DNA from 3 places in the Echinicola jeungdonensis genome. Region 2 is predicted to be linked to each of the others. Evidence: riboswitches for the same ligand, from Rfam matches in the RefSeq annotation. Region 2 holds a riboswitch; each other region holds the start of a gene.

Region 1 (7,812 bases), on a different contig from region 2:
AATGCCTTTTATTCCTCCACCGTCGATGGATAAAATGTTGATTTTTTTCATAATGATTGGGGTAAAAAGTTTGAATAATAAAGATTAAAGTAAAGTTTTAATGTTTAAATGGCTTGAGGGCTTTTTCTGATGAAAATAGAAATAAGGGCAGCAGTTATACAACCCACGATAAAAGCAAAAAAGGTTGTTTGAAGGATGTAATTCCCAAGGGAGAAATAACTTTCTGCTTCTTGCTGGCTCATTATTTTTCTACTTACTGCGTGGTTTATGGCATTTTCAAAATAATGTGGGGTGACAATTTTATGGCTGATCAACTGGGACAGGGGGCTAAGAATGGCTATAATCGCGGATAAGACCAGGCCGGAGAAAAAAGCATTTTTCCAACTAATATACCCTTTATAATAGTGGTTCCTTTTATCCAAAAGCGCCAAAACATAGAGTAAAATGGCTATAAATGCAAAAAGGTTGGTATAGGTAGAATGGAATCCAATGTATTCATCATGAAGTCCTACAGCTCTTTCCAGCCCAATCCACAACAAACCTATAAATGTAAATATGATCCCCCATTTGATTTCAATCTCATACTTTTTCATAATGAGTGCATTAGAGGTTTATTCTTACTTACAATTTACATATATTTCTTATCGAAAAAATGGAAAATGATTAAGTACCTTTTAACAATAGGGTTGATGGGGTGCTTTTTTTTCGGTTCTTGCCAAACATCCAAAAATTTAAGGCAAGGAACCGGATGGGTGCTCGCTAAAACTGCCACTCGTGGATCTCAACAATATTTGATTGTTGTGGATAATCAATGGTATTATCCTGAGGAATTGCCCGAAAAATTTAAAATGGATAGTGTTAGGGTACAGGTGAAATACAGGGTGTTGGACAGATTGGATACTGTTTTTAAGCCAGCTCCCAATGACCTGTTGGAATTTGATTTTACTGCCCGGGCTATAAAAGTGAAAAAAATCAAACTATTGCCCCAAAGGTAAAATCCAAGGTAGAACAGATTTTAAAAATAAATAGCACGTAAAGTTGTAAATATAATAGGCCTATGGAGGAGAAATCATTTAATTCACGTCGACAATTTTTGATTAATTCAGGAGTGGCTACCCTTGGTTTTATGGGCTTAAACCAATTTCTAAACCCTTTGGCCGAGGCTCATGAGATTAATGGCTGTTTAGGATATGGACCTTTGCAAAATGATGATAAGGGAATATTGAATTTGCCTAAAGGTTTTGAATATAAAATCATTTCGAAGAAAGGAAAAATCATGGATGATGGCTGGTGGACTCCAGGGAGGCCAGATGGTATGGGAGCTTTTGAGGGGGATGATGGAAAAGTGATATTGGTTCGGAATCATGAAAACAGTCCAGATGATTTTGAAAATGGTGCATTTGGACCGGAAAATGAAAACCTTGCCCAAGCTGAACTTGATAAGTTTTATGAAAAAGGAAAGGGAAATTTACCTGCTCTGGGAGGAACAACCACCTTGGTCTACAATGAAAAAACGGGTGAGGTAGAACAAGAGTTTATGAGCCTTGCAGGAACGGTGAGAAACTGTGCGGGAGGGGTTACTCCCTGGAATTCATGGTTGACTTGTGAGGAATCAGTTGTGAAGGCAGGTGATTACAGTGGAAATCTGGAAAAAGATCACGGATTTGTCTTTGAGGTACTGGCCAAAAGAGACGGGAAGTTACAAAATGCGATTCCCATAAAAGAAATGGGAAGGTTTAACCACGAGGCGGTGGCAGTTGATCCCAGAACCGGAATAGTATTTTTGACCGAGGACCGGGGTGATGGCTTGTTTTACCGCTATATTCCCCATGTTCCAGGGAAATTATACCAAGGAGGGAAACTTCAAGCCCTTTGCCTTTCCTGGGGAAAAGGAAGGGATACCCGGAATTGGAAAGGGCAACAAGAGGGTTTTTTTCCAGTTGGAAAACCTCAAAGCATCTATTGGATTGACCTGGAGGATATTGGTTCCCCTCATGATGATTTGAGGTACAGGGGGTATGGAAAAGGGGCTGCAAGGTTTGCTCGTGGTGAGGGGATTTGGTTTGGGGAGAACGAGCTGTATTTTGCTTGTACTAATGGAGGAGAAATAGGGGCAGGACAGGTTTTTAAGTATATTCCAGGGGAAAATGAAGGAAAAGAGAATGAATATAAAACGCCCGGTTCATTAGAGCTTTTTGCAGAACCCAATGATAGGGATTTATTAAAGAATTGTGATAATGTGGCCATTGCACCTTGGGGAGATTTATTGCTTTGCGAGGACCATCCCCACCCATTTGTGGTTGGGATTACACCGGAGGGTAGGTTTTATAAACTGGCCGAGAATATTGGGTTTGAATCAGAATTTGCTGGAGGGGTGTTTTCCCCTTCCGGGCAAACATATTTTGTCAATATCCAAGATGCAGGCATCACCCTGGCAATAACAGGACCCTGGAGGAATTTGAGATGAGGTTTTGGTGAGAATTTAAAAAAAAGGGTCCATCAATTCCCCTAATTATCACTAATTATTCTTGAGTGAACTGATTGGATTAATTTTATTTTACGCTGAATACTAAAATGAATATCTGCTTTTCCAGAAGGAATTTAGGAAGTAGGAAATCATTTAAATTAATTCCAGGTAACCCATTTTGATCCATGGAATGGATACCTTTGGAAAAGGGAGTTTATGATCTGCGGTGAAAAATTCAAATTTGATGCTTTTTTTGGAATTACAAATGCTGGGCTTTCAAATTCCTCAATGCAAATGAGGAATTTTTGGGTTGCTTTCAGCATCCGGCCTTAAGCTTTTGGCAAAAGAAATAAACCATTTTTCCATCATGAAGATTTTCAATCCAGCTTTCAATATGGAGAAGTTTAATGATCAATAGGGGTGGGCTTTTTATTTTCATCAATTGCTACCAGGGTGAAAGTGCCGCTAATGGCTTTTTCTCTACCCTCCTCATACATTTTTTCAATAAATATGTCCACTTGGACTTTTAAACTGGTCCGGCCAATATGGATGATATGCCCCACCAATTCGATAATGGTTCCTGCGGGAATGGGGACGGTAAAATCAATTTTATCACTTCGTACGGTAACCATTTTTTGTCTGCTGAACCGGGTGGCTGCGATAAAGGCAACCTCATCCATCAGGTGCATAGCCGTGCCACCAAACAAAGTATCATAATGGTTGATGGTATTGGGGAAAACAGCTTTAAATATTCGGGTTTCTGCGTTTTTAATTTTTTGGTCTAAATCGGTCATATTTCGTTTTCAAGTGCCAGAAAATGGGTGATTTTCCCTTTTGGATCTTCCAATGGAATGATAGTGATTTCGCAAAGGTAAGGTTCTCCATTCTTTTTATAATTAATCAATTGGGAAGAAAATGGTTTTCCTTCATTGATTTTTTTTCTTATTTGGGTTTTTGCTTTATAAGAAGAATCCTTTCCCTGTAAAAAAGAAGGGTTTTTACCAATTGCTTCAAAGACATGATAATCCGTCATTTTTTCAAAGCCTGGACTTGCCCAAAGGATGGTTTCCTGCCTATCGGTAAGTACTAAAGCATCAAACCTTTGATTTAGGAAATTCAAATCTGTTGACCAACTGAATGATTTTTTGAAAAAACTTAAAGTGTGAGATAGGGATTCAAGACTTTGGTTTGCAATGCTTGGGTATAATTGGCAGGCAATGATGTCCCAACAGTGAAGAGGAACGGAGGAGGCTTTTTTGGATGGCTTTGAAAAAATTGTCATTGCAAATAGAAATTATACCGGGCAAGTAATTAACCTGCCCGGTGGGGTAATTGTTTAATTTTCGATACCAGCAACTGTGGTTTTTCTAAGTGCTTTAGCAGCTTGTACCATGCGCTCCAAAGCTGGCTCAGTTTCTTTCCATCCTCTGGTTTTAAGGCCACAGTCAGGGTTGACCCAAAGCTGTTCCTCCGGTAATACGGATTTAGCTTTTTCTAGCAATTCAACCATTTCCTCTTTGGAAGGTATCCTTGGAGAGTGGATGTCATAAACCCCTGGACCAATTTCATTGGGGTATTGGAACTCAGCAAAAGCATCTAATAACTCCATTTGAGACCTGGAACATTCGATGGTAATGACATCAGCATCCATGCCAGCAATATGTTTGATGATATCATTAAACTCTGAATAGCACATGTGTGTATGGATTTGGGTTTTGTCCTCCACCACTGATGCAGAGATTCGGAAACATTCTACAGCCCAGTCCAGATAGGCTTCCCAGTCGGACTGCCTTAAGGGCAAACCTTCCCTTAGGGCAGGTTCATCAATTTGGATGATCTTGATGCCTTCTTTTTCCAAATCAGCCACCTCTTCTCTGATAGCCAGGGCAATTTGCTGACAAGTGGTTGATCTGGGCTGGTCATTTCGGACAAAGGACCATTGCAAAATGGTTACCGGCCCTGTGAGCATTCCTTTTACATTTTTTTCTGTCAGGGATTGGGCAAAAGAAGTCCAACCAACGGTCATAGGCTCAGGACGGGAAACGTCTCCATAAATAATGGGAGGTTTAACGCAGCGGGAACCATAACTTTGGACCCAGCCATTTTGGGTGAAGACAAAGCCTTCCAATTGCTCCCCGAAATATTCAACCATATCATTTCTTTCAAACTCCCCATGAACCAAAACATCCAATCCAATTCCTTCCTGCCAACGTATTGCCATTTCGGTTTCACTTTTGATCAGCTCATCATATTGATTTTGAGTCAATTTCCCCTTTTTCTTTAGAGCTCGCCATTGCCTTACCTCCTTGGTTTGAGGAAAGGAACCAATGGTTGTGGTTGGGAAAAGTGGAAGGTTCAGGTTTGGGGTTTGAAGTTTTCTCCTTTCTCCAAAAGGCTTATTCCTCGTGCTATGGCCTGGTGTAAGGCTGCTTACAGCCTGTCCCACCTCTTGTTTATGGATGATGGAAGAGGTTTTTTTAGATTGGATAGCTTTTTGATTTTCCTCCAATAATTGTTGGTTTTCCGGCAAACCGGAATCCAAAGCTAGTTGCTTCAAGCTTGCAATTTCACCGACTTTTTGCTTGGCAAAAGCCAACCATTGTTGGATCTCAGCCGTCAACCCTGAGCCAGATTTTTCCTCCTCCAAGTCACAGGGTGAATGAAGCAAAGAGCAACTGGAAGCTATCAATAGGCGGTTTTCACTTTTCTTGCCTTTGGCCAATTCAAGTAATTCCAAAGAAGCTTTGAAATCATTTTTCCAGATATTCCTTCCATCTACCAATCCTAAAGAAAGGCTTAGGTTTTGCGGAAGTTTATCCAATGTCTTTTCAAGTTGTTTTGGAGCCCGGACCAAATCCAAATGCAGGCCACAAACTGGCAATTCACAAGCCAGGTCCAAATTTTCATCCAGGCCGCCAAAATAAGTGGTCAAAAGGATTTTAAGGTTCGGACAAGCTTTGCGGATGGTTTTGTATGTATATTCAAAAGCTTCCTTTTCTTCCTGATCCAGATCCATGGCAAGAAAAGGTTCATCCAATTGTACCCAGGTAGCGTTTGATTCCTCCAGTTTTTTGAGGATGTCCAAATAAACAGGGACAAGGTTTTTGATCAGCTCAATTCGCTTAAAACCTTTTTCCTTTTCTTTACCCAATAGGAGGTAGGAGACCGGTCCAAGGATGACAGGTTTGGTGATGATACCCTGTCTTTTTGCCTCTTTGAACTCATCCAGGATTTTTGTGGAGAAGAGTTTAAAGGGCTGATTCTTTTTAAATTCAGGAACGATATAATGGTAATTGGTATCGAACCATTTGGTCATTTCCATGGCAATGATATCAAGGCCATTTTTCTGATAGCCCCGGGCCATGGCAAAATAAAGGTCCAGTTCAGGTTTTTTCTGGTCAGTTACAATCTCATGGTATCTTTCAGGAATAGCACCAACGGTAAAGGACATGTCCAAAACCTGATCGTAGAAGGAAAAATCATTGGAAGGGATCAGGTCAATGCCTGCTTCCTGTTGGATTTTCCAATTTTCTTCCCGGATGTTTGCACCGGTTTCCTGGAGTTCACGAAGGGTTGATTTTCCGGCCCAGTAAGCTTCACTGGCCTTTTTGAGTTGTCTTTTGCTACCAATCCGCGGGTAGCCAAGATTGTGCGTTAGCATAATTTTAAACTTTTAACGTGATAAATAGGTCAAAAGCCTTTAGCTAAACTTCACAATGCCCTGCGGATAAGAAGTGGAGGTGAAAAACAGGATATACTTTTTCCTTAGGCACACGAGTCCCATAATTTTTTGGAAAAAGCATCCTACTTGACAGGGCTTCAAATCGCGAAAGCATTGTCATTTCAATATAGGCAGGTCTCCTGGCTTGTAACATTTTTACCGTCCTTCCCACCCCGATGGTTATCGGGACAGTGGACCACTAAGGGTAAAAACTTTTCCATTACTTACAGTTGCGCGACAGCCCGTGATTTTCACACGGTTCCCTATTCACCCTGACCTTGGTCAAGGACCTATATTGGAAGATGAAGAAATCAAGTAAAGAACTTTGGGCTGCAAATATAGGGAATTCGGTTAAAGTAATTGGTTGTTGGGTAAATTAGTTATTGGTTTTTCCTCTATATCAATGCTGATTGCAATAACCCTTTTATTATTTAAGGCCATATTTTAGGACTTGAACTGAAATGTGGGTTTGAATTTCTTACTTTTTGATTTGAAAATCATTAATTTCTAATAGATTTCTAGGTATACATTTGTAATGGAAAATCAAGTTCATACAGAATGGGAAAGCACCAGACAAACCAAGCAAAAGATATTTTTGAAAGGCTGAGGTCAGGGGAAGTGATTTCCATGGATGACCCGGATTACGGGAAGATTAGGAAGGCAGTTAATGAGACCATCAAGCTTTCTGTGAAACTGAATTCAGCTTGTAATATCCAGGAAATTCGGTCATGGCTCTCCGAGATCATAGGAAGCCCAATTGATGAAAGTACCACATTGTTTACGCCATTTTATACCAATGTTGGAAAAAATATAAAGCTGGGGAAAAATGTGTTTATCAACCATGCCTGCAGCTTTTTGGATTTAGGGGTATAACTATTGAAGATGAAGTGATGCTTGGCCCACGGGTGAATATAAGCTCCGAAAACCATCCAGTGGAGATTGCCTCCCGAAAGACCATGGTTCCTGCAGAAGTGATAATAAAAAGGAATGTCTGGGTCGGTGCCATTGCTACCATCCTTCCCAGGGTTACCATTGGTGAAAACTCGGTAGTAGCTGCAGGTGCGGTGGTAACAAAAGATGTGCCCTCAAACTGTTTTGTGGCAGGTGTTCCTGCAAAGGTTATTAAGAAAATAGGTCAATAAATTTCTTATATTATGAAAAATATCAATCTGTTATTAGTATTCTCAGCTTTGGTTCTCCAGGGGTGTCAAGGACAAGATTCATCCGAAACAGAACAAAAAGATTTGGAAGCCATTTTCCCTAAAGGGAAGTTAGGACCTTCTGAGTATTTTACTGGCAAAGCCTACAATTATGGCCTTGTGCCCAATGATTCAACTTATACCACTTTGGTGGGAAATGTTTTTTTTGAACCAGGGGCAAGAAGCAACTGGCATACCCATCCTGGAGGCCAAATCCTTATTATTACTGATGGTGTAGGCTATCACCAAATCGAAGGGGAGCCCATTCAGGTAATGAAAAAAGGGGATATAGTAAAATGCCCTCCCAATACCCGTCATTGGCATGGTGCAAGTCCTGATACCGGTTTACAGCAAATGTATATTGTTCCAAATACTGAGAAAGGCATAGTAGAATGGATGGAGCCGGTGACTGATGAAGAGTACAA
Region 2 (7,812 bases):
TATTTATTTGTGACTGATTGTTTACAGGAACTTCCTGACTAATATAGCCCACAAGGAAAAAGACAAAATTGCCTCTGCTGGATTGGAAACATTCAGGGAATAATTTCCTTCAAAATCTGTAACTGTTCCAGTACTGGATCCTTTTACAAGGACGGTTGCCCCTGGAATAGGCAATTGGTCCTCTCCTGAGATTACCTTTCCGGTAATTTCCTGGGATTGTGCCAAACCTAGTTTTGTAAAGGTCATCAAAATGATAACCCCAAGCATTTTGGCCATTGTTATAGGGTCAATTATCCTGCTATTACAGGAGTTAAACCCTTTTAACCATTTTTGTGAAAACTGTTTCATAAGGATGTTATTTTGGATATTAATTAGATTTTCTTTAGGTAATCAAAACGCGCTATTAATATAGCGTCACCATATTTTATTTCAACAAACTTATTGTTTGAAATTATTTATTACTCCAAAGCAATAGTATTCCAAATTAAGTTTCGAAATTGATTATCCAAACCTTTGCATATTGGTTTTATGGACTTGTACGCTCCCATTTATTTAATATTTATTCTTAAGCTAATTTTGTCAGTCGTAAATTTCCCACAACTGAGTAAAACATGTTTATTCCTATAGTATTTCATTAATTATTGTTTGTATTTCTACGGAGCTCCTATCAGAATAATTAAAACCAACAATTCTTTTAATACAGAATAAACAGTAGGTTTATAATCATTTAATAAATCATTATGACTCAAATGTAGCCCAATAAGGCAGGAGGTAAATGGACAATGATATTTTACACATGGACAAAAGCACAAATTTTTAAAAATAAAAATATGATTATATTAGCACTACAATCACCCTATACTGTTATATGAAAAATAAGCCAACACTAAAAACCGGTTTTAAAGGAGAAAAAATCAATGTAATCCCAAGAAGACTGTTAACAGATTATTCAAAAAGAGAACTTACTAAAAACTTATACTTAACTGATATTGGTTATTTTCCAAAAGCGCTTCATCACTTCCGGAAAAGACCACAGGGTTGCCCTGAGTACATTTTAATTTATTGTATTGAAGGAAAGGGAACCATCAAAATTAATCAATCCAGTTTTCAGCTAACTCCCAATTCTTTTTACATCATCGAGTCAAAGCAGAATCACGCCTATTTTTCGGATGAGAAAAATCCTTGGTCCATTTTCTGGGTTCATTTTACAGGTGTAAATGCGAAGGAAATTTTTCAAAGGTTCAGAAAACAGAATAATAACCAACCCATCATTATCCCTTTTGAGAAAAACCGGATTGCAGAGTTTGAATACATGATTGACCTTTTTAAAAATGGTATTTCGGAGGAAATATTCGAGTATTCGAGCATGTTGCTTCATAAAACCCTAGGTTCCTTTATTTATTATTCTATTAAGTCAAACAAAAAGGTTCAGTCTTCCAACGAAGATTTAGTCAATGAAATCATTGACTATTTGAACCAACATATTTACGACACGGTGACCATTGAGGAAATTTCACGTACGTTTAATAAGTCTTCCTCCACCATTTTTTCACTTTTCAAAAAAAAGACCGGCCAATCACTGATCCATTTTTTCAATTTATTAAAAGTCCAAAAAGCTTGTGAGCTTTTCAATCTAACTAACATGTCTGTAAAAGAAATCAGCTACGAACTGAACTTTCAGGATCCACTTTATTTTTCGAGGTTATTTAAAAAATACATGGGGGTATCCCCATCAACGTATAAAAATGAGCTTTAAAAGCCAAACCTATTACCGATTACATTTAAACCAGGAAAGGGATCATTTATTCACCAACATTGTACTCTTCATCAGTCACCGGCTCCATCCATTCTACTATGCCTTTCTCAGTATTTGGAACAATATACATTTGCTGTAAACCGGTATCAGGACTTGCACCATGCCAATGACGGGTATTGGGAGGGCATTTTACTATATCCCCTTTTTTCATTACCTGAATGGGCTCCCCTTCGATTTGGTGATAGCCTACACCATCAGTAATAATAAGGATTTGGCCTCCAGGATGGGTATGCCAGTTGCTTCTTGCCCCTGGTTCAAAAAAAACATTTCCCACCAAAGTGGTATAAGTTGAATCATTGGGCACAAGGCCATAATTGTAGGCTTTGCCAGTAAAATACTCAGAAGGTCCTAACTTCCCTTTAGGGAAAATGGCTTCCAAATCTTTTTGTTCTGTTTCGGATGAATCTTGTCCTTGACACCCCTGGAGAACCAAAGCTGAGAATACTAATAACAGATTGATATTTTTCATAATATAAGAAATTTATTGACCTATTTTCTTAATAACCTTTGCAGGAACACCTGCCACAAAACAGTTTGAGGGCACATCTTTTGTTACCACCGCACCTGCAGCTACTACCGAGTTTTCACCAATGGTAACCCTGGGAAGGATGGTAGCAATGGCACCGACCCAGACATTCCTTTTTATTATCACTTCTGCAGGAACCATGGTCTTTCGGGAGGCAATCTCCACTGGATGGTTTTCGGAGCTTATATTCACCCGTGGGCCAAGCATCACTTCATCTTCAATAGTTATACCCCTAAATCCAAAAAGCTGCAGGCATGGTTGATAAACACATTTTTCCCCAGCTTTATATTTTTTCCAACATTGGTATAAAATGGCGTAAACAATGTGGTACTTTCATCAATTGGGCTTCCTATGATCTCGGAGAGCCATGACCGAATTTCCTGGATATTACAAGCTGAATTCAGTTTCACAGAAAGCTTGATGGTCTCATTAACTGCCTTCCTAATCTTCCCGTAATCCGGGTCATCCATGGAAATCACTTCCCCTGACCTCAGCCTTTCAAAAATATCTTTTGCTTGGTTTGTCTGGTGCTTTCCCATTCTGTATGAACTTGATTTTCCATTACAAATGTATACCTAGAAATCTATTAGAAATTAATGATTTTCAAATCAAAAAGTAAGAAATTCAAACCCACATTTCAGTTCAAGTCCTAAAATATGGCCTTAAATAATAAAAGGGTTATTGCAATCAGCATTGATATAGAGGAAAACCAATAACTAATTTACCCAACAACCAATTACTTTAACCGAATTCCCTATATTTGCAGCCCAAAGTTCTTTACTTGATTTCTTCATCTTCCAATATAGGTCCTTGACCAAGGTCAGGGTGAATAGGGAACCGTGTGAAAATCACGGGCTGTCGCGCAACTGTAAGTAATGGAAAAGTTTTTACCCTTAGTGGTCCACTGTCCCGATAACCATCGGGGTGGGAAGGACGGTAAAAATGTTACAAGCCAGGAGACCTGCCTATATTGAAATGACAATGCTTTCGCGATTTGAAGCCCTGTCAAGTAGGATGCTTTTTCCAAAAAATTATGGGACTCGTGTGCCTAAGGAAAAAGTATATCCTGTTTTTCACCTCCACTTCTTATCCGCAGGGCATTGTGAAGTTTAGCTAAAGGCTTTTGACCTATTTATCACGTTAAAAGTTTAAAATTATGCTAACGCACAATCTTGGCTACCCGCGGATTGGTAGCAAAAGACAACTCAAAAAGGCCAGTGAAGCTTACTGGGCCGGAAAATCAACCCTTCGTGAACTCCAGGAAACCGGTGCAAACATCCGGGAAGAAAATTGGAAAATCCAACAGGAAGCAGGCATTGACCTGATCCCTTCCAATGATTTTTCCTTCTACGATCAGGTTTTGGACATGTCCTTTACCGTTGGTGCTATTCCTGAAAGATACCATGAGATTGTAACTGACCAGAAAAAACCTGAACTGGACCTTTATTTTGCCATGGCCCGGGGCTATCAGAAAAATGGCCTTGATATCATTGCCATGGAAATGACCAAATGGTTCGATACCAATTACCATTATATCGTTCCTGAATTTAAAAAGAATCAGCCCTTTAAACTCTTCTCCACAAAAATCCTGGATGAGTTCAAAGAGGCAAAAAGACAGGGTATCATCACCAAACCTGTCATCCTTGGACCGGTCTCCTACCTCCTATTGGGTAAAGAAAAGGAAAAAGGTTTTAAGCGAATTGAGCTGATCAAAAACCTTGTCCCTGTTTATTTGGACATCCTCAAAAAACTGGAGGAATCAAACGCTACCTGGGTACAATTGGATGAACCTTTTCTTGCCATGGATCTGGATCAGGAAGAAAAGGAAGCTTTTGAATATACATACAAAACCATCCGCAAAGCTTGTCCGAACCTTAAAATCCTTTTGACCACTTATTTTGGCGGCCTGGATGAAAATTTGGACCTGGCTTGTGAATTGCCAGTTTGTGGCCTGCATTTGGATTTGGTCCGGGCTCCAAAACAACTTGAAAAGACATTGGATAAACTTCCGCAAAACCTAAGCCTTTCTTTAGGATTGGTAGATGGAAGGAATATCTGGAAAAATGATTTCAAAGCTTCTTTGGAATTACTTGAATTGGCCAAAGGCAAGAAAAGTGAAAACCGCCTATTGATAGCTTCCAGTTGCTCTTTGCTTCATTCACCCTGTGACTTGGAGGAGGAAAAATCTGGCTCAGGGTTGACGGCTGAGATCCAACAATGGTTGGCTTTTGCCAAGCAAAAAGTCGGTGAAATTGCAAGCTTGAAGCAACTAGCTTTGGATTCCGGTTTGCCGGAAACCAACAATTATTGGAGGAAAATCAAAAAGCTATCCAATCTAAAAAAACCTCTTCCATCATCCATAAACAAGAGGTGGGACAGGCTGTAAGCAGCCTTACACCAGGCCATAGCACGAGGAATAAGCCTTTTGGAGAAAGGAGAAAACTTCAAACCCCAAACCTGAACCTTCCACTTTTCCCAACCACAACCATTGGTTCCTTTCCTCAAACCAAGGAGGTAAGGCAATGGCGAGCTCTAAAGAAAAAGGGGAAATTGACTCAAAATCAATATGATGAGCTGATCAAAAGTGAAACCGAAATGGCAATACGTTGGCAGGAAGGAATTGGATTGGATGTTTTGGTTCATGGGGAGTTTGAAAGAAATGATATGGTTGAATATTTCGGGGAGCAATTGGAAGGCTTTGTCTTCACCCAAAATGGCTGGGTCCAAAGTTATGGTTCCCGCTGCGTTAAACCTCCCATTATTTATGGAGACGTTTCCCGTCCTGAGCCTATGACCGTTGGTTGGACTTCTTTTGCCCAATCCCTGACAGAAAAAATGTAAAAGGAATGCTCACAGGGCCGGTAACCATTTTGCAATGGTCCTTTGTCCGAAATGACCAGCCCAGATCAACCACTTGTCAGCAAATTGCCCTGGCTATCAGAGAAGAGGTGGCTGATTTGGAAAAAGAAGGCATCAAGATCATCCAAATTGATGAACCTGCCCTAAGGGAAGGTTTGCCCTTAAGGCAGTCCGACTGGGAAGCCTATCTGGACTGGGCTGTAGAATGTTTCCGAATCTCTGCATCAGTGGTGGAGGACAAACCCAAATCCATACACACATGTGCTATTCAGAGTTTAATGATATCATCAAACATATTGCTGGCATGGATGCTGATGTCATTACCATCGAATGTTCCAGGTCTCAAATGGAGTTATTAGATGCTTTTGCTGAGTTCCAATACCCCAATGAAATTGGTCCAGGGGTTTATGACATCCACTCTCCAAGGATACCTTCCAAAGAGGAAATGGTTGAATTGCTAGAAAAAGCTAAATCCGTATTACCGGAGGAACAGCTTTGGGTCAACCCTGACTGTGGCCTTAAAACCAGAGGATGGAAAGAAACTGAGCCAGCTTTGGAGCGCATGGTACAAGCTGCTAAAGCACTTAGAAAAACCACAGTTGCTGGTATCGAAAATTAAACAATTACCCCACCGGGCAGGTTAATTACTTGCCCGGTATAATTTCTATTTGCAATGACAATTTTTTCAAAGCCATCCAAAAAAGCCTCCTCCGTTCCTCTTCACTGTTGGGACATCATTGCCTGCCAATTATACCCAAGCATTGCAAACCAAAGTCTTGAATCCCTATCTCACACTTTAAGTTTTTTCAAAAATCATTCAGTTGGTCAACAGATTTGAATTTCCTAAATCAAAGGTTTGATGCTTTAGTACTTACCGATAGGCAGGAAACCATCCTTTGGGCAAGTCCAGGCTTTGAAAAAATGACGGATTATCATGTCTTTGAAGCAATTGGTAAAAACCCTTCTTTTTTACAGGGAAAGGATTCTTCTTATAAAGCAAAAACCCAAATAAGAAAAAAAATCAATGAAGGAAAACCATTTTCTTCCCAATTGATTAATTATAAAAAGAATGGAGAACCTTACCTTTGCGAAATCACTATCATTCCATTGGAAGATCCAAAAGGGAAAATCACCCATTTTCTGGCACTTGAAAACGAAATATGACCGATTTAGACCAAAAAATTAAAAACGCAGAAACCCGAATATTTAAAGCTGTTTTCCCCAATACCATCAACCATTATGATACTTTGTTTGGTGGCACGGCTATGCACCTGATGGATGAGGTTGCCTTTATCGCAGCCACCCGGTTCAGCAGACAAAAAATGGTTACCGTACGAAGTGATAAAATTGATTTTACCGTCCCCATTCCCGCAGGAACCATTATCGAATTGGTGGGGCATATCATCCATATTGGCCGGACCAGTTTAAAAGTCCAAGTGGACATATTTATTGAAAAAATGTATGAGGAGGGTAGAGAAAAAGCCATTAGCGGCACTTTCACCCTGGTAGCAATTGATGAAAATAAAAAGCCCACCCCTATTGATCATTAAACTTCTCCATATTGAAAGCTGGATTGAAAATCTTCATGATGGAAAAATGGTTTATTTCTTTTGCCAAAAGCTTAAGGCCGGATGCTGAAAGCAACCCAAAAATTCCTCATTTGCATTGAGGAATTTGAAAGCCCAGCATTTGTAATTCCAAAAAAAGCATCAAATTTGAATTTTTCACCGCAGATCATAAACTCCCTTTTCCAAAGGTATCCATTCCATGGATCAAAATGGGTTACCTGGAATTAATTTAAATGATTTCCTACTTCCTAAATTCCTTCTGGAAAAGCAGATATTCATTTTAGTATTCAGCGTAAAATAAAATTAATCCAATCAGTTCACTCAAGAATAATTAGTGATAATTAGGGGAATTGATGGACCCTTTTTTTTAAATTCTCACCAAAACCTCATCTCAAATTCCTCCAGGGTCCTGTTATTGCCAGGGTGATGCCTGCATCTTGGATATTGACAAAATATGTTTGCCCGGAAGGGAAAACACCCCTCCAGCAAATTCTGATTCAAACCCAATATTCTCGGCCAGTTTATAAAACCTACCCTCCGGTGTAATCCCAACCACAAATGGGTGGGGATGGTCCTCGCAAAGCAATAAATCTCCCAAGGTGCAATGGCCACATTATCACAATTCTTTAATAAATCCCTATCATTGGGTTCTGCAAAAAGCTCTAATGAACCGGGCGTTTTATATTCATTCTCTTTTCCTTCATTTTCCCCTGGAATATACTTAAAAACCTGTCCTGCCCCTATTTCTCCTCCATTAGTACAAGCAAAATACAGCTCGTTCTCCCCAAACCAAATCCCCTCACCACGAGCAAACCTTGCAGCCCCTTTTCCATACCCCCTGTACCTCAAATCATCATGAGGGAACCAATATCCTCCAGGTCAATCCAATAGATGCTTTGAGGTTTTCCAACTGGAAAAAACCCTCTTGTTGCCCTTTCCAATTCCGGGTATCCCTTCCTTTTCCCCAGGAAAGGCAAAGGGCTTGAAGTTTCCCTCCTTGGTATAATTTCCCTGGAACATGGGGAATATAGCGGTAAAACAAG
Region 3 (7,812 bases), on a different contig from region 2:
CAATTCCTCTCCTAAAACTTCCAAGTGTCCCGGTTGAACCACCTCTTCAAGTTTTTCAGGAGTCAATTGGAATTCCCCTAGAAACGGAATGACAGAAAAGTGGATCAATCCAATGATAAAAAGAACAAGCCCTATTTTTTGAATCCAACGCATAGCCTACCTGGTTTTAACCTTATTTTATTTCATTACTTCCACAGCCTTTCCCAGATTCTTTTTTTCTTTTGGGGCATGATGGATTTTTGGAATTGAAGATTATAAGCATCTAAAATGTCCTTTAGAATATTTCCAGTAAACTCCGGAGTAAAGTCTGCTTTAAATATCCCTGCCATGGTTTGGTCTATGGTCCAGTTTTCCTTTAAAGCCTTATCAAAATAATTATGACTCAACCTAAGGCCAAAAGCATTGATTCCCTTTAGAAAATCGTTCTGATCAAAAACGGCCTTGAAAGCCATCCTTCCATTTGGGTGTTCCCAATAAAAGGATTTCATCCCCTCAACAGCCTTGTTTGGAATCCACCCATAATTTTGGAACTCCATATCTAAAAATTTTGCAGAATTAAACCATGGTCCTGGTTGATATGATTTGGGAGAATGGGTAAGGTTATAAGCTAAAATTTCCCCATGTATCCTCCCTGTGTACCAAACCTGCTCCAAACGCCTTCCATCTTTTCCTGGAGAATCATTGAATTCTACACAATCTCCAATTGCATATACGCCATCCTTGTTAGTCTGGAAAAATTCATCTACTAATATACCCTGGTTTAATTCCAGGCCACTGCCTTTCAACCAGTCTACATTAGGCCTGACACCAGTTGCCAATCCAACAAACTGACATGGGATTTTTTCTCCCTTATCGGTTTCCACAGAAGTTACCCTTCCTTTTTCATCCGGATTAATTGCCTTTAACTGGGTGGCTGTTTTTATTTTTATATGATGATTCCTGATTTGCCGTTCTATTAATTGGGATTCTTCCAGGGACAACATATTTCCCCAAAAACCCTTTTCCCTGACCAAAATGGTTACTGAAATAGATCGGCTATTCAACATTTCCGCCATTTCTATCCCTATCAGCCCACCTCCTACTATCACTGCTTCCTTAGTCCTTTGGGCATTTTCTTCCATTATATCCAAATCTTGCTTGGAATACAAACCTTGAACTCCATCCAAGTCTTGCCCAGGCCATCCAAATGTTTTGGGAACTGAGCCAGTGGCTAGTACGAGTACATCATATTCCAATTTAGGGCTGTTTTTCAACTGTAATTTCTTTAGCTGAAAGTCCACGGATTGTACCCAGTCATGAATCAATTCTATCCGGTTTTTATCCCAAAACCAATCTTCATAGGGTTTGGTATTTTCAAATTTCATATGCCCCATAAAAATGTACATCAATGCCGTACGACTGAAAAAATAAGGGGTTTCTCCGGAAATAACCTGAATCCTGGCCTTTGTATCCATTTTACGAATATTCCTTGCACAGGTAATCCCTGAAATCCCATTTCCGATAATTACAATATTTTTGTTTTCCTTCTCCATTTTAGTTTTGCGGAATTAGGAGATTAGTTTATTGAATTAAACTAGGAATTTAAGCAATTCATGGAAATAGAATTAATATCATGGAAAAATAAGGTTTAAAAAAATCAGGAAACAGCCTTTAATGATCATTTAAGCTCCAATCATAATCCAAAAAAGAAATATTTTGGCTTTTCTTAATTTTGTTTTCGGAATACTGGTTTACAAATTCTTTTAGACTTTTGTTTTTAGTAAAGTCCTCTTTAAACCATTTGAATATACTTGAAAGCTTTACATCTTCCCTATCAATAATATTCCACTTAGGGTTATTGATGAATAAAAGGCCTTGATGTTCCAATTGCATATCCAATTTACCAGCCTGGTATGCTTCTGGCCTTAATGGTGGACAAGAATAAGAGGCACAATTAATAGCAAAATGGATCCTGGGCTCTTCAAACTCCTTTCTCAGGATTTTATGTTCTATTTGGTCTAAACTGGCAGGTTTACCTCCGATTTCAAAAAATTCCAAGTGCCAAACCGAATTTATTCCTGGTATGTAAGGAAAGGGATGTAAATCTTTAATACTTTCAATAGGGTAATGATCCAAAATCAATTTAACGGTAAAGGCATTATAAGCATTGATCCAATAAGCCAATTGCTCTTCCCTGGACCATTGGTTTCGGTCAGGTGGATTTTGACTGACCAGGTTTAAGTAGTCCCCAAGCAAGATTGAGTCCTGTTGAAAATTTTCATAATCCACAATCCCATTTTTGTGGACATATTTGTTCAACAGCTCATCCCAAATTTTATGAGAAGGTACCTGACTCCCTTCCTCTCCCAGTAACTGCCCCTGACAGGCATTCACCCCTATCAAAATCAATAAAAATGAAATTACCATCCAGGGGAAAAAATTCCATTTAAAAATCATTTCATTCAATTTTAGGGATGAATTGAAATATTTGACGGGAAAAAATATAGTATTGTTTCTATTATAATGGAATTTAAATCCAGTATAGCTAAAACCATTCCCTGGCATTATTTATTGACAGGGAAATAAATAATACATGTTTTTAAAGCGTAAAATTATGCCATAGAACTATTTAGGTGAGAATTTAATTTTAGAATTTCAAGATTGAAATCATAATAATCTATTTCCTTGATCATCTTAATCAAAGTATCTGCAAATTCCTGTTTGCAAATAGAAATACCATATTTAAGTTGATCTCCCTCATCGACCATGATCCTATGTTCATCGAATAAGCGGGAAAGTTCGGCTTTATTTTTAGCCTTGATAAATAGGTGGTCGGGACTTTGAGTCGCATGGACCACCGAAATAGCTCCGTGTATAGATCGTATCCACATAACAAAACTTTTTAGGTTGATAATATGAGTTTTTTATTTTGGTGACTTTTTGATATCCTTTGTAAAAAATCTGAAAGGAAAAATATTTAACTTCTATAAATCTTAAAACTGATTTTGCTTTTCATATTCCCCCGGTGAGGGAGCCCAGACATCACTCAAAACTTGGTAGTTCGATAGAAAGGACAATGTAGTAACTGAGTTTATAAAAAGCAATTTTTTTGGTTTATTTTACATGTTATTTATTAAAAAACGCCGTTCCCTTGGTTTAGCCCTGATTTAATAAAAAAAGGTTCAGGAAAAATTCCTGAACCTTTTCACCAAGTTTGATAAAAAAATCAACGAAAAGAAAGTTGGAGTGCTTTTAACAACCTAACGATGGTTTTGTCCTTCATTTTTCTTTCAAAAAATCCATGATTATACTGGTCAATGACCACGGCTGCTAAAAGTAATTTGCATAAACTTAAGCGATCCATTTCTTGATACAGGTCTTGTCCATACCTTAATTTTTCCAGGCAAGCATTATGATCCATTGACAATTTTAAATCCAATGCTTTTATCTCATGTTTAAGTTCATGAGCCAAGTCATAAAAATCATAATAAAAATAGGCCGCTTCCAAGGTCAATTCTTTTCCAATTATCCTTTCTACCCGGTCAAATTCTTTTTCCATAACCGGTATAAATTGAAAAATATCATAAAGTCGGTCGTAATTAATCTCTTGCCAAAAAAACGGCAAATCGTGGGGGGATAGTAGCTTCTCATTGATCATCATTACCTTAATTTAAAGTTCAACAGATGATTTACCCGCCTTACGTTAATCAAAAGTTTTTTAGCGAAAACGGAAAGATAAGTTCTGAAAAAAAATCATTGATGTCAAGTACTAATAATTATTTTATCCTATTTTTTTTGTTCTTTAAAATATATTTTCAGGATTTCATAATTCATCATCAACTCCTTAGATATTTTTTTGTTGAATAATTTCTTCTGATCAAGGGAAAAACCTGAAAGAATTTTTTCATTGCCCTCCTACCCAAATCCATTTAAGAAATTACATTTCAGCCGCCTTTTATTCTCACTTGGAATGAATAACCTAATTAAATACCTATATTCATGGTTTTGTATTAATAGATAATTGATAATATGCAAACCTATCAACCTAACCCAAAACGTTACCAAAATATGATTTACCGGCGCTGTGGAAATAGCGGCCTGAAACTATCTGCCCTCTCCTTAGGCCTTTGGCACAATTTCGGGGATGTGGACAGTATTGAAAATTCCAGAAAACTTTTGCGTACGGCATTTGATGCTGGAATTACGCATTTTGATTTGGCCAATAATTATGGGCCACCTCCCGGTTCCGCTGAAGAAAATTTCGGAAAAATATTGAAAACAGACTTCCATGGCCTTCGGGACCAAATGGTTATTTCCTCCAAGGCAGGTTATTATATGTGGGAAGGCCCATATGGGGATTGGGGCTCCAAAAAATACCTGATTTCAAGCCTGGACCAAAGCCTTAATAGACTGGGACTGGACTATGTTGATATTTTTTATCATCACCGTCCAGACCCTGAAACTCCTTTAGAAGAAACCATGGGGGCATTGCACCAAATCGTCCAACAAGGAAAAGCCCTTTATGTGGGCCTCTCCAATTATAAGAAAGAGGAAGCAGCAAAAGCTTTTAAAATCCTTAAGGACCTGGGAACTCCCTGCTTAATCCACCAGCCCAAATACTCCATGTTTGTACGTTGGGTGGAAAATGGCTTAATGGACCTCTTGGGCAAAGAAAAAGTGGGCTGCATTCCTTTTTCCCCCCTTGCTCAAGGCATGTTGACCAATAAATATCTTCATGGAATTCCAGAAGACTCCAGGGCTGCCAAATCACACGGTTTCCTAAAAACAGACCAAATTACCGAGGACAACCTTTCCAAAATCAAATCACTTAATGAGCTGGCCAAGGAAAGGGAGCAAAGCCTTGCCCAAATGGCATTAGCTTGGTTATTAAAGGATGAAAGGGTGACCTCAGTATTAATCGGTGCCAGTAAAACCAGTCAATTGGAAGATTCCATTGCTTGTTTAAACAATATTCAATTCACCGAAGAGGAATTGGTTAAAATCGAAAATATACTTGAATCTTAAAAATTTATTCCTGCAAAAAGGTGTGGAAATAAAAATTCCACACCTTTTTCTTCCCCCTAAACCTCAACTTATTTCCATTTGAATTCCTTACTTCCACCCATTGTTATAACTTTAAAAGCTTAGTCTAACTAAGAACAAAATTGATGAGGAATTAAATATTTTCCTTTATCTTTGCACCAGTTTTTGGTATCCCTTTACATAAAAGGGATTTAAAAGGGAATCCGGTGAAATTCCGGAACTGTACCCGCAGCTGTAAGCTTCATCATAGCTTTGGAAAATCAGCACCACTGTGTGCCTTAGGCGCATGGGAAGGTCATCCAAAGTGAAGTAAGTCAGAAGACCTGCCAATTTCTACCACTTAATTCAGAGCTTTCGGGTGAAAAGCAATGGAGTCAGCCTTTAATTAAGTAAAGGCCCTTTTACATTTCCCCAGAAAGTTCATAGTGTCCACAATCTTAAAAACCAATTTTAAACGCTATGAACACCCAATTTGTTCAACTGCCCATTAAAGGCAGAAAGTGGGCTATACCCGCCCTATTGATTACTTTCCTTTTAGGAACTCAAAACTCATTTTCCCAGGATACTACCGAACTTGATGAAGTGGTGGTTATTGGGACGAAGTTTGAAATCCCGGTAGAAAAATCTGGAAAAACCATCTACAAACTTTCCCAGCAAGACCTGGAAAGAAATGCAGGAAAATCTGTAGCCGATATCCTAAATGAGGTACCCGGCATTCAAATGGATGGTAACTTTGGCTCTCCTGGAACCAATATCAGTTATTTTGTAAGAGGTGCAAGCAGCAAAAACACCCTGATCCTCATTGATGGCCTTCCCATTAATGATCCCTCAAACATTTCCTCAACTTATGACCTTAGATTGCTTTCGCTAAACCAAGTAGAATCTATCGAGGTATTAAAGGGCGGCCTTAGTACGCTATACGGAACTGGAGCTTCAGCAGCTGTCATCAACATCAAGCTCAAGGAAAGCAAAGGAAACAAACCTTTTGGTGGAAGTGTTGATTTTAATGCTGGGTCATTCGGTACTTATAATGGCAACCTTAGCTTCAATGGCAAAAAGGATAAATTCAGCTATTTGGTCTCTGGAAATTTTTTGACCTCTGAAGGCTTTTCTTCCGCTTCCGATGAGCAGGCCACTATCCCTTTTGGAAAAGATGGTTTGGACCGTAAAAATGCCCTGTTAAAATTAGGGTATGAATTTTCAGAAAAATTCAACCTGGATTTTTTTACAGGCTACGATGACATGGAAGCCGATTATGATCAAGGAACCTTTGCAGATGCGGATTTCCAACAAATCAATAACCAATTAAGGTTTGGCATTACACCCTCCTATAAATATGCAAAAGGTAAGGTAAGCCTGAAGTCTGTTTACAACCTGAATGAAAGGGAATTTATCAGTAATTTCCCCTCCGAGTACAAGGGAAGAAACCTTCAAATAGACCTCACCCAGGAACATAATATTTTGCCAGGCTTAAAAGGGCTATGGGGTGTTAATTTGCAGCAATTCTCCTATGAACAACCCGGGGAACTTGATTTTAAATCCAATAAATTCACTTTGGTGGATCCCTATGCCTCTTTCTTCTATGAGGCTCAATCAGGTTTTAACCTTCATGCAGGTGCCAGGGTAAATACCCACTCCGAATATGACCACAAATTCATCTATAATGTGAACCCAAGCTACTATGTGCCTATTTCCTCATCGGTATCGTTAAAAGTATTGGCTTCTATCTCCACCTCTTATATCACACCCTCTCTGTACCAAATAAATTCTCCACAATATGGGAATGACATGCTCAACCCCGAAGAGTCTTTAAATTATGAACAGGGAGTTTCTTTATATGTTGGAAAGGAGTTTACATTAAACCTTGTTCATTTTACTAGAGATGAAACCAGCCCTATTGATTTTGTTTCCATATTCGATGAAGATGGTTCCTATATCGGTGGGCAATATCAAAATACCGAAGCAGAAAGAAGTGTTGAAGGATTTGAAGCAGACTTTTCTTGGACACCCAATAAGTATTTGGACCTGTCTGGCCATTATGCCCATGTAAATACCGATAAACCTAGCACATTTTACCGGGTTCCCAAAAATAAATGGGGTTGGACGGTGAATGCACAGCCAATCGAAAACACTGAATTTTCCTTAAAATACAATTTCACAGGAAAAAGAACCTTCTATGATTTCAGTGAAGGGGAGATGGAATTGGAAGGTTTTGGTTTAGTTGACCTATACATACAACGGACTTTATTAGAAAATAAATTAAGGGTATATGGGGCCATCAATAACCTTATTGATGAAGAATTTACCGCTATATACGGATATACCACCAGAGGAAGGACCTTTTCTTTGGGAGCCCAATATCAGTTTTAATTAATGGAAAAGCACTGCCCCCATTGCCAAACAAAATTTACTTGTTCTGACTCCTGTTGGTGCAGTGCTTTTCCTCCTATTGTCCCCTTGGAAAAATCAAAGGGATGCCTCTGCCCTACCTGTTTAAAATCAGAAGTACAACGAAGGATATCAGACTGGATATCTACCCTTACTCCTCAAAAAATTAAGACGGTCCAGAAAATGGGCCTCCCTGATCAATTGATAGAAGGCATTGATTACACCCTTAATAAGCAGGGATTTTTTGTATTTTCGGCATGGTACCTGCTCAGAAAAGGGAAATGTTGTGGAAATGGGTGCCAAAATTGTCCATATCAAGAAATTAAAAAGGCATGATATATTACATTACAGGAGGTGAAAGATCGGGAAAAAGCCGCCATGCGCAGGAATTGGCCAAACAAC

The links. A riboswitch is a leader RNA that binds a small molecule or an ion and turns the genes downstream of it on or off. The one in region 2 is predicted to bind cobalamin.
Region 1: another riboswitch for cobalamin. It lies ahead of metE (5-methyltetrahydropteroyltriglutamate--homocysteine S-methyltransferase); the one in region 2 lies ahead of QWY93_RS20015 (hypothetical protein).
Region 3: another riboswitch for cobalamin. It lies ahead of QWY93_RS17065 (TonB-dependent receptor plug domain-containing protein); the one in region 2 lies ahead of QWY93_RS20015 (hypothetical protein).

What each region holds. Positions count from the first base shown of each region.
Region 1 is NZ_JAUFQT010000002.1:13,492-21,303, forward strand. Features, by position in the region: gene QWY93_RS13545 (patatin-like phospholipase family protein) at 1-51, opposite strand, end outside; gene QWY93_RS13550 (DUF4199 domain-containing protein) at 105-593, opposite strand; gene QWY93_RS13555 (hypothetical protein) at 690-995, shown strand; gene QWY93_RS13560 (alkaline phosphatase PhoX) at 1,058-2,467, shown strand; gene QWY93_RS13565 (acyl-CoA thioesterase) at 2,872-3,261, opposite strand; gene QWY93_RS13570 (PAS domain-containing protein) at 3,258-3,749, opposite strand; gene metE (5-methyltetrahydropteroyltriglutamate--homocysteine S-methyltransferase) at 3,804-6,128, opposite strand; cobalamin riboswitch at 6,302-6,497, opposite strand; gene QWY93_RS19735 (LbetaH domain-containing protein) at 6,747-7,061, shown strand; gene QWY93_RS19740 (acyltransferase) at 7,094-7,330, shown strand; gene QWY93_RS13585 (cupin domain-containing protein) at 7,343-7,812, shown strand, end outside.
Region 2 is NZ_JAUFQT010000001.1:3,216,403-3,224,214, forward strand. Features, by position in the region: gene QWY93_RS13395 (SusC/RagA family TonB-linked outer membrane protein) at 1-52, opposite strand, end outside; gene QWY93_RS13400 (carboxypeptidase-like regulatory domain-containing protein) at 22-348, opposite strand; gene QWY93_RS13405 (AraC family transcriptional regulator) at 869-1,756, shown strand; gene QWY93_RS13410 (cupin domain-containing protein) at 1,803-2,285, opposite strand; gene QWY93_RS19700 (acyltransferase) at 2,298-2,534, opposite strand; gene QWY93_RS19705 (LbetaH domain-containing protein) at 2,567-2,881, opposite strand; cobalamin riboswitch at 3,130-3,325, shown strand; gene QWY93_RS20015 (hypothetical protein) at 3,499-4,728, shown strand; partial or broken gene QWY93_RS20020 (hypothetical protein) at 4,713-5,560, shown strand; gene QWY93_RS20025 (hypothetical protein) at 5,461-5,820, shown strand; gene QWY93_RS13425 (PAS domain-containing protein) at 6,036-6,365, shown strand; gene QWY93_RS13430 (acyl-CoA thioesterase) at 6,362-6,751, shown strand; gene QWY93_RS13435 (alkaline phosphatase PhoX) at 7,145-7,618, opposite strand; gene QWY93_RS13440 (alkaline phosphatase PhoX) at 7,649-7,812, opposite strand, start outside.
Region 3 is NZ_JAUFQT010000002.1:872,484-880,295, forward strand. Features, by position in the region: gene QWY93_RS17035 (4Fe-4S binding protein) at 1-153, opposite strand, end outside; gene QWY93_RS17040 (NAD(P)/FAD-dependent oxidoreductase) at 186-1,532, opposite strand; gene QWY93_RS17045 (DUF547 domain-containing protein) at 1,651-2,406, opposite strand; gene QWY93_RS17050 (hypothetical protein) at 2,592-2,870, opposite strand; gene QWY93_RS17055 (hypothetical protein) at 3,206-3,538, opposite strand; gene mgrA (L-glyceraldehyde 3-phosphate reductase) at 4,009-5,004, shown strand; cobalamin riboswitch at 5,172-5,367, shown strand; gene QWY93_RS17065 (TonB-dependent receptor plug domain-containing protein) at 5,482-7,392, shown strand; gene QWY93_RS17070 (DUF5522 domain-containing protein) at 7,594-7,746, shown strand; gene QWY93_RS17075 (bifunctional adenosylcobinamide kinase/adenosylcobinamide-phosphate guanylyltransferase) at 7,743-7,812, shown strand, end outside.